One region of the Cytobacillus oceanisediminis genome, then DNA from elsewhere that is predicted to be linked to it. Evidence: riboswitches for the same ligand, from Rfam matches in the RefSeq annotation. Region 1 holds a riboswitch; the other holds the start of a gene.
What was found. A riboswitch is a leader RNA that binds a small molecule or an ion and turns the genes downstream of it on or off. The one in region 1 is predicted to bind S-adenosylmethionine.
Positions count from the first base shown of each region.

Region 2: it holds a riboswitch for S-adenosylmethionine, as region 1 does, so the genes downstream of both, IRB79_RS24895 (methionine ABC transporter ATP-binding protein) here and IRB79_RS13785 (methionine biosynthesis PLP-dependent protein) in region 1, are expected to answer to the same signal.

Region 1 covers NZ_CP065511.1:2,720,155-2,724,579, forward strand. Annotated here, with positions in the region: gene sucA (2-oxoglutarate dehydrogenase E1 component) at 1-1,216, opposite strand, end outside; gene IRB79_RS13775 (hypothetical protein) at 1,550-1,789, opposite strand; gene IRB79_RS13780 (H-type small acid-soluble spore protein) at 1,953-2,132, shown strand; SAM riboswitch class I at 2,333-2,450, shown strand; gene IRB79_RS13785 (methionine biosynthesis PLP-dependent protein) at 2,526-3,638, shown strand; gene metC (cystathionine beta-lyase) at 3,635-4,425, shown strand, end outside.
Region 2 covers NZ_CP065511.1:4,929,809-4,934,233, forward strand. Annotated here, with positions in the region: gene IRB79_RS24885 (MetQ/NlpA family ABC transporter substrate-binding protein) at 1-90, opposite strand, end outside; gene IRB79_RS24890 (methionine ABC transporter permease) at 103-771, opposite strand; gene IRB79_RS24895 (methionine ABC transporter ATP-binding protein) at 764-1,789, opposite strand; SAM riboswitch class I at 1,944-2,047, opposite strand; gene IRB79_RS24900 (O-acetylhomoserine aminocarboxypropyltransferase/cysteine synthase family protein) at 2,187-3,503, opposite strand; SAM riboswitch class I at 3,590-3,691, opposite strand; gene IRB79_RS24905 (hypothetical protein) at 3,743-4,081, opposite strand; gene IRB79_RS24910 (MFS transporter) at 4,224-4,425, opposite strand, start outside.

The sequences.
Region 1 (4,425 bases):
GTGATTCTGTTGTGAAACCAATTGTGTTATTGGCAATGATATGGATTGAACCGCCCGTATTATAGCCAGTCAGCTGCCCTAGGTTCAGTGTTTCTGCTACAATTCCCTGTCCTGGGAATGCTGCGTCTCCATGAATGATAATGGCTAAAGCAGCTTTTGGATCTACTTCAGGATAACCGGCCTTTGTTCTATTATCCTGTGAAGCTCTGGTGTAGCCCTCAACCAGTGAACCTACAAATTCAAGATGGCTCGGATTGTTTGCTAATGTCAGTCTGGCTATGGTCGTATTCTCATCTTTGATCTGTTTATCAAGACCAAGGTGATATTTAACGTCGCCTGTCCAGCCATAATTAATTCCGATAGATCCTTCGGAAGGAACCAATTCTTTATTTGGCGCATGCTGGAATTCCGCGAAGATCATTTCATACGGCTTTCCAAGCACATGTGCAAGAACATTTAACCTTCCGCGGTGGGCCATGCCGATATTAATCGTTTTGGCTCCATCAGAAACGGATTCAGAAACAATTTCATCCAGTAAAGGAACCATTGTATCAAGACCCTCAATTGAGAATCTTTTCTGTCCAACGAATGTTTTATGAAGGAACTTTTCAAATTCCTCAACTTCAGTCAGTCTTCTTAAAACTTTCAGTTTTTCCGCCTTCTGCATTGACAGTTTGTGGCTGTTGGCCCCTATTTTACGGCGAAGCCAGTCTTTTTCGTTTTCATCAAATATATGCTGGAATTCAAACGCAATTGGTCCCATATAAGCGCTTTTCAGGAATTCAATTGCTTCAAGTCCGTTGCGTAATGGATATGTGGCGTCTTTAGTAATGACCCCAGCAGGAATCTCTTTTAAATCATTTTCAGTTAAGCCATATTTGCTCAGTTCGAATAATGCACTTTCAGATTTATTGTTACCCAGCGGATAAATATCTGCAGCCAAGTGGCCATATGTGCGGATATTATCAGCAAGGCGAATTGCAGCAAGTGTTTTTTCAAGCTGTCCGGCATTCATTGGCTGATTTGCTGATGAAGCCATTTGCGGAGTTCCTTCACTCGCTAGAGGGGAACCATTTCTTTCAAAGTAGTCTTTCATTTCAGGATCGATAGAAGATGGATCCTCTAAGTATCTTTCATATAGTTCAATAACGTAGCCAAGGTTGGGGCCATGAAATCCTTGTTCAAAAGGTCCCTCACCATTCGATGGCTTTTTCATGGAAAATTACCTCCATAACTGTTTTTAAGTAAATAATTCAAATTCATTTTTCTCCCCTGAAAATACAATACCCATCTATAAGTTGCATTAACGTTTTATTTTTACGAATAATAATATTTTTCAGAGGATAAAACGTTTCCACAGTTATTCTAACACGGAAAATCTAGTTGTACAAAGATAAAAACATGAATATAGTGGAAAACTATTAAAAATTTTTTTAGTAATTACTTATTCTAATAAAATGTTTTGTTAAATGTTAAACAATTATAAATAAGAAATAACTGGGTGGTTTTTATAAGAGGCAAAAATAAAAAGCCGAAGTGCTGTTCGGCTTTAAAAAGTCTCAACTAAGTTAATATAGATTTGTTTGACTGCATTCGAATTTTTTCTGTTTTCTTTTAGGGAAGATTCAATTGCTTCTCTCGTTTCCACAGGAAAATCAAAATGGCCGCAAGTTGTACATTTTTCGAACATGGAACCAGAAACATTTACTTCAATGCCATCCATGGTCTGGAATACAGCTGGTCCTTCGGATTCCGCAAACCGGTGGCGGCAGTGGCTATGTTCTCGCATATTAGCTTCCCTCCAAGAGAAATTTCATTTGCCTTTATTATAAAACAAATATTCTGAACTTTAAAGCGATCCACTTCTAACATTTTATGCCAAGATTTTTCCAAAGAATAATTTGTGTAATTTTAAGGCACATTAAAATTATTCAAATTCAGGAGGTTTTTCCATGAATATTGGCAGAGCAAAAGAGATTGCTGAGTCTGCTGAAATGTACAGTGTTACTTTCAATGGCATCCCGATCATCATTCAGCATGTAGATGAGCAGACTAAGACAGCACGTATATACACAAAAGCAGATTCTGAAAAAGAAATGGATGTGCCGGTTAACGATTTGATTGAAGAATGAATACTTTAAAGAAACTTTCCAGAATGTGATGGAAAGTTTTTTTTTTCAAAATCCTCCTCATTCCCCCTTAAAAACGGACGCTTAGGGCAAAAGGACTCAAGACATCTGAGTGGATATTTTTTATAACATAAAATATTCAAAAAAGTGTTGACGATTAGCGGTTTACTGTAGTAAAGTTTAGAGAAAATTTAATATTTGATTTCTTATCCAGAGAGGTCGAGGGTAAGGCCCGACGACGCCTCAGCAACCAGCAATCATTTTTTTTGATTGAAAAGGTGCTAATTCCTGCAAGTTTCTTAAAAACTTGAAAGATAAGAAGAATGGCTGATCACATTAAAAAGTCTTCTTCTTATAGAAGGCTTTTTTTATTTTTTCTAAGGAGTGGTTACAAGCATGTATAAAATTGACACCAGATTAGCGCAAATCGGAAACAGGAGTGAGTCAGCAACAGGTGCAGTCAATCCGCCTGTATATTTTTCCACGGCATATCGCCATGAAGGCATTGGCCAGTCAACTGGCTTTGACTATAGCAGAACAGGCAATCCCACCCGCCAGCTGCTTGAAAAGGCAATCGCCGATCTGGAAGAAGGCGATCAAGGCTATGCCTGCAGTTCTGGAATGGCTGCAATTCTTACTATACTGTCTCTTTTTAAATCCGGAGATGAATGGATTGTATCCAAGGATTTATATGGCGGTACATATCGTCTGCTAGAACAGGGCTTCAAGAAGTGGGGACTTCAGAGCAAATATGTAAATACCAGCAATCCCGAAGATGTTGAAAATTTAATCACGGAAAAGACCAAGGCAATATTTCTGGAGACTCCAACTAATCCTCTGATGGAACAGACTGACATTCAATTGATAGCAGACATTGCCCAAAAGCATAATATCCTCCTTATCGTTGATAACACGTTTTATACCCCTCTCCTTCAGCAGCCGTTAAAGCTTGGAGCTGATATTGTCATCCATAGTGCAACAAAGTATCTTGGCGGGCATAATGATGTCCTTGCAGGATTAATTGTTGCAAAGGGCAAAGAGTTATGTGAGGCACTGGCTATGAACCACAATGCCGCAGGGGCTGTCCTTAGCCCTTTTGATTCATGGCTGTTGATCAGAGGCATGAAGACACTCTCTCTCCGCATGGAACGGCATGGAGAAAATGCGAAGGAATTAGCAGAATTTTTATCGGGCCACGATGCAGTAACCGATGTCCTTTATCCTGGCAAGGGAGGCATGATATCTTTCCGAATCAAGGATGAATCCTGGGTGAATCCATTTCTGCAGAGCCTCTCCCTTATCTCCTTTGCTGAAAGCCTTGGCGGAGTCGAGAGTTTCATAACTTATCCAGCAACACAGACACATGCGGACATCCCTGAAGAAATCCGCATTGAAACCGGTGTCTGTAATAGGCTTCTGCGTTTCTCGGTTGGAATCGAAAATGCAGAAGATTTGAAGGCGGATCTTGAACATGCTTTTGCAAAGGTTGTTAAGGAGGCAGTACGATGAGCTCGAACTACACATTCCAAACGAAATTGCTTCACAATAATCAAAAATTCGACCCGGAAACAGGAGCTGTCAGTGTACCGATCCAGCATGCCTCCACTTTCCATCAAAAAGATATTGATGCGTTCGGAAAATATGATTACAGCCGCAGCCTGAATCCAACAAGGGAAGCACTTGAAGAGGTCATCGCGGAGCTTGAAGAAGGTATTAGAGGGTTTGCCTTTTCTTCTGGAATGGCTGCCATTTCTACAGCATTCCTCCTCTTATCACAGGGAGATCATGTTGTCATTACAGAAGACGTATATGGCGGAACCTATCGCATGACAACAGAAGTCCTGTCCCGTTTTGGCATTGAGCACACATTTGTTGATATGACAAATCTTGAAGAAGTAAAAGAAGCAATTCGTCCCAACACAAAGGTTTTCTATGTAGAGACTCCTTCCAACCCGCTGCTGAAAGTGACAGATATAAAGGCCATTAGTTCACTTGCAAGACAGCATGGAGCCCTGACATTTGTGGATAATACATTCCTGACCCCTGCCCTTCAAAAACCTCTCACTTTAGGTGCAGATATAGTGCTGCATAGCGCAACCAAATTTTTATCCGGACACAGCGACGTCGTTGCTGGCCTGGCGGTTGTGAAAGATCCGGAATTAGGCGCAAGACTTGCTTTTCTCCAAAATTCCTTTGGAGCTGTTCTGGGTGTTCAGGATGCCTGGCTTGTGCTGAGAGGCATTAAAACGCTGCAGGTAAGGCTTGATCAGTCTGTGAAATCAGCTGAGAAAATTGC
Region 2 (4,425 bases), 2.2 Mb from region 1:
ACCGGCATTGCCGTCTTCTTCTGAAGTTCCGCAAGCTGCAAGAACAAGTGCTACTGCAAGTGCAAGAGCAAGTGATAACCATTTTTTCATGTGAATCTCTCCTTAACGTTTGTCTAATTTTGTTGTTATGATATCTCCAATAAACTGGATGATAAATACTATGATTAGAATAATGACAGTCGCCATAAGCGTCACATCACTGCGGCTCCTCTGGAATCCTTCCAGGTAAGCAAGGTTTCCAAGTCCGCCAGCACCGATAACACCGGCCATGGCTGTGTAGCCAACCAGCGCGATGGCTGTAACGGTAATTCCTGAAACAAGGGCGGGCATTGATTCCGGAAGCAGAACCTTCCAGATAATCGTGCTTGTTTTTGCGCCCATAGACTTGGCCGCTTCAATTACACCCTTATCTATTTCCCTCAAGCCGATTTCAACCATACGGGCATAAAACGGGGCAGCACCAATAATTAATGCAGGCAGTGCTGCATCTTCCCCGATCATTGTTCCAAGAAGAAACTTGGTAAATGGAATCAATAACACGATCAAAATAATAAACGGAATTGAGCGGAATATATTGACGAAAGCGGAAATGATTTTATTAATTGCTGCGTTTTCCCAAATGTTACCCTTGGAAGTCAGGAAGAGCAGCAGTCCCAGAATTGCACCTAAAATAAAAGTTGCGAGAACAGAAATAGCTGTCATATATAGGGTTTCCATTGTAGCTTCCCACATGGAATCCCACTTCACATTTGGAAACCATTCGTTAAGCATTGGAAATCACCTCCACGCCCACCTGCTGAGAATGAATAAATTCGATGGCTTTTGCAACTTCCTCTGCTTCTCCATCAACATGGATGAATAAAGTACCGTAAGAACCATTCTGTGTCTGGGAAATCTTCCCTTGAAGGATATTCACGGTTACCTGGAAATTACGGATCAGGTTTGTAATCAATGGCTGTTCAGCTGATTCGCCGACAAACCCTAATTGCACTACTTTTCCTTTTGGATACAAATCGACCAGGTGATCAATCGTTTCCTTAGTTTCTTCAGGCTCTGTCACCTGATGTACAAAACGCTTTGTAATTGAAGCTTTTGGGTTTCTAAATACATCCAATACTGGACCGATTTCAACAATTCGGCCGCCTTCCATAACAGCAACCCGATGGCAGATTTTTCGGATAACGTGCATTTCATGAGTAATTAGGACAATTGTTAAGCCCAGACGCTCATTGATGTCAACAAGCAGCTCCAAAATGGAATCTGTAGTCTGCGGATCAAGTGCAGATGTCGCCTCATCACAAAGCAGTACTTTCGGATTGTTGGCAAGGGCTCTAGCAATTCCAACTCTTTGCTTTTGACCGCCGCTAAGCTGGGAAGGATAGGCATCTTCTCTTCCTTCAAGACCAACGAGTTTAATGAGTTCGTCTACCCTTTTCAGCCTTTCCTGCCGTGAAACACCAGCGATTTCAAGCGGAAATGCGATATTCTCCCTTACTGTTCTCGACCATAATAGGTTGAAATGCTGGAAAATCATGCTTATTTCCTGACGCGCTTTTCTTAGCTTGCTTCCCTTTATCTTTGAAACTTCATTTCCTGCAACTGTTACACTGCCCTGGGTAGGAAGCTCTAACCCATTCAGCATGCGGATCAAGGTACTTTTACCTGCACCGCTATATCCGATAACTCCGAAAATTTCTCCCTCTTTCACCTCCAGGTTTACATCATCAACTGCTTTTACCTGGCCATTTTTTGAAGAGAAAACCTTCTGTACATCTTTTATAGAAATCAACGTGAAATGTCACCTCTTTAATCGAAAGATACAGATTATAATTAATAGACTGCTCATATTCCCCTATTTTTTACTCCTTATAAGCTTTCATGCGCTAAAAGCAAAAATGCCTTTCTGCACATGAGCAGAAAGGCATTAAAAAATTAAGTCCTTTCTCTCATCTGTCAAAGCTATGCTTTGAGTGAATTGGCACCATTTCAACTAATTGACGGTTGCCGGGCTTCATAGGGCACTTCCCTCCACCTCTCTTGATAAGAGCGTAACGTTCTATATTCAATTATTGCTTTAAATAAATTTAGCAGTTTTTAATTACGTTTGCTATCGTATCATAGCCATCAAAAAGGTGTCAACGAAGAAATTTTAAACTTTCGGAAAAAAATGAATGGTAAATTTTCCTTTATGCTTTTGCAGCAAGCGATGTGATGCCTGCAGCTGCTTCTATTGCCTGTTCCAGATCCTCAATCAAATCTTCCGCATTCTCGATTCCGATAGAAATCCGAATTAGATCTTCCGGCACTCCTGCAGCTTTTAAACCTTCTTCATCCAGCTGCTGGTGAGTGGTGCTTGCAGGGTGGATAATCAGGCTCTTTGCATCCCCTACATTAGCCACGTGTGCCCATAGCTGCAGGTTATTGATTAGCTTGGCTCCAGCCTCTCTTCCGCCAGATATTCCAAACACAGCCACAGCGCCTGCTCCTTTAGGCAAATATTTATTTGCCAATTCTTTGTCCGGATGGCTTTCATGACCTGGATAAAGCACCCAATTAACGGCTGGATGCGCCTCAAGGTATTCCACTACTTTTTTTGTATTGGCAATGTGTTCCTTCATTCTCACATGCAAAGTCTCAAGCCCCAATGTAAACTGAAATGCACTTTGCGCACTCATCGCAGGCCCTAAGTCTCTTAACAGCTGAACGCGTGCTTTGATAATATAAGCCGCCTCGCCAATTGCTTCGCTATAGACAATATCATGGTAGCTCGGATCCGGCTTTGTAAAGCCCGGGAACTTAGGGGAATTCCAGTCAAATTTTCCGCCGTCTACAATAATTCCTCCCATTGTTGTTCCATTGCCGAGCAGCCATTTAGTCGCAGAGTGTATAACAATGTCAGCACCATGTTCGATAGGCCTGCAAAGATAAGGTGTAGCAAAGGTGTTATCGACAATAAGCGGCACACCATTCTCATGTGCAATTGCTGCGACCTTTTCAATATCCAGAATTTTTAAGCTCGGGTTTCCAATCGTTTCCGCAAAGATGGCCTTTGTTTTATCTGAAATCGCGTTACGGAAATTTTCCGGATCTTTTGGATCGACCAGTTTCACTTTAATTCCATACTTGGGAAGTGTGACTGCAAACAAATTATAAGTACCGCCATATAAATTGGACGCAGCAACAATTTCATCGCCTGCTTCAGCTATGTTTAATATGGCAAGAGTAATGGCAGACTGTCCGCTTGCAAGAGCCAATGCACCAACTCCTCCTTCGAGCAAGGCCACTCTTTCCTCAAATACACTTACAGTCGGGTTATGTATCCTGCTATAAATATATCCTGGCTCTTTAAGAGCAAAGAGATCTGCAGCGTGATCTGTATTCTTGAACTGGTAAGCATTATTCTGGTAAATCGGTAACGCCCTTGCACCAGTTACAGGGTCAGGCTTCAGTCCCCCATGCACTCCAATTGTTTCAAAACGGTAATTTTTTTGTTTGTCAGTCATTGCTTTCTCTCCTCTATAAAAATTTTAGTATTTCTTATCGAAGAGCTGAAAAAACCCTCTTCATAAGAAGAGGGCTGTATCGTCTCTTCTTATCTACCAGAGCATCCCGCTCTGCTGGATTTAGCACCGTGTACTTTACCGGTTGCCGGGCTTCGCTGGGCCAGTCCCTCCGCCTCTCTTGATAAGAATATTCAGTTAATTAATATTAAAACGATATTATCATACTATTAAAAAAACGGTCAAGTATTGTGATATGAAATTTTCCCTAAACAGAAAAAAGACTCGAGGAGCAATTTTTTTCTAAAGGTGGTATCCATCATTATTTTATTTTGGGAAAGTGCATCTCTTAACTTTAACTCTCCTGAAATCAGTGACAGCACAGCTTCATCAGAGCCCAAGATCTCCACATCAAAATGGCTGGTGTGACTTACCTTCCGGATTTCCCCATTCGAAACCATCAGAGGAATGCTTATATTTCCCGCCTTAATAAGCAAAGAGAAATTTGATTTTCTTAAAAAGTATCCAAGATGCCCTTTAGCCTTTAATTCCCGGATAAATACATCAGGTAAATCCTTCACAGCCTCACCTCTTTTAATGGGTCTATCATCTTTAATATTCAGTAAGGAAGATCTTCAATCCTTTATTTTTCATTCGACAAATACAGAAAGACAATGCCTGTTTATTAGGCATTGTCTTTCATTTCCCGAGAAATATGTCAGATTATACTATTTTTACAGAAGGCGCTTCAGCTTTTGTCTTATTATAGCTTCTGAAAACAAAGAAAAAATAGAGAGAGCCGATCAAATATAAAGAAGCAGTAATCGTGAATACGAGTGCATATCCCCAATAATCTCCATATCTCATGACGATTCCTGTTGAAACAGGCCCCATTACAGCCCATCCCAGATTGAAAACCATCTGA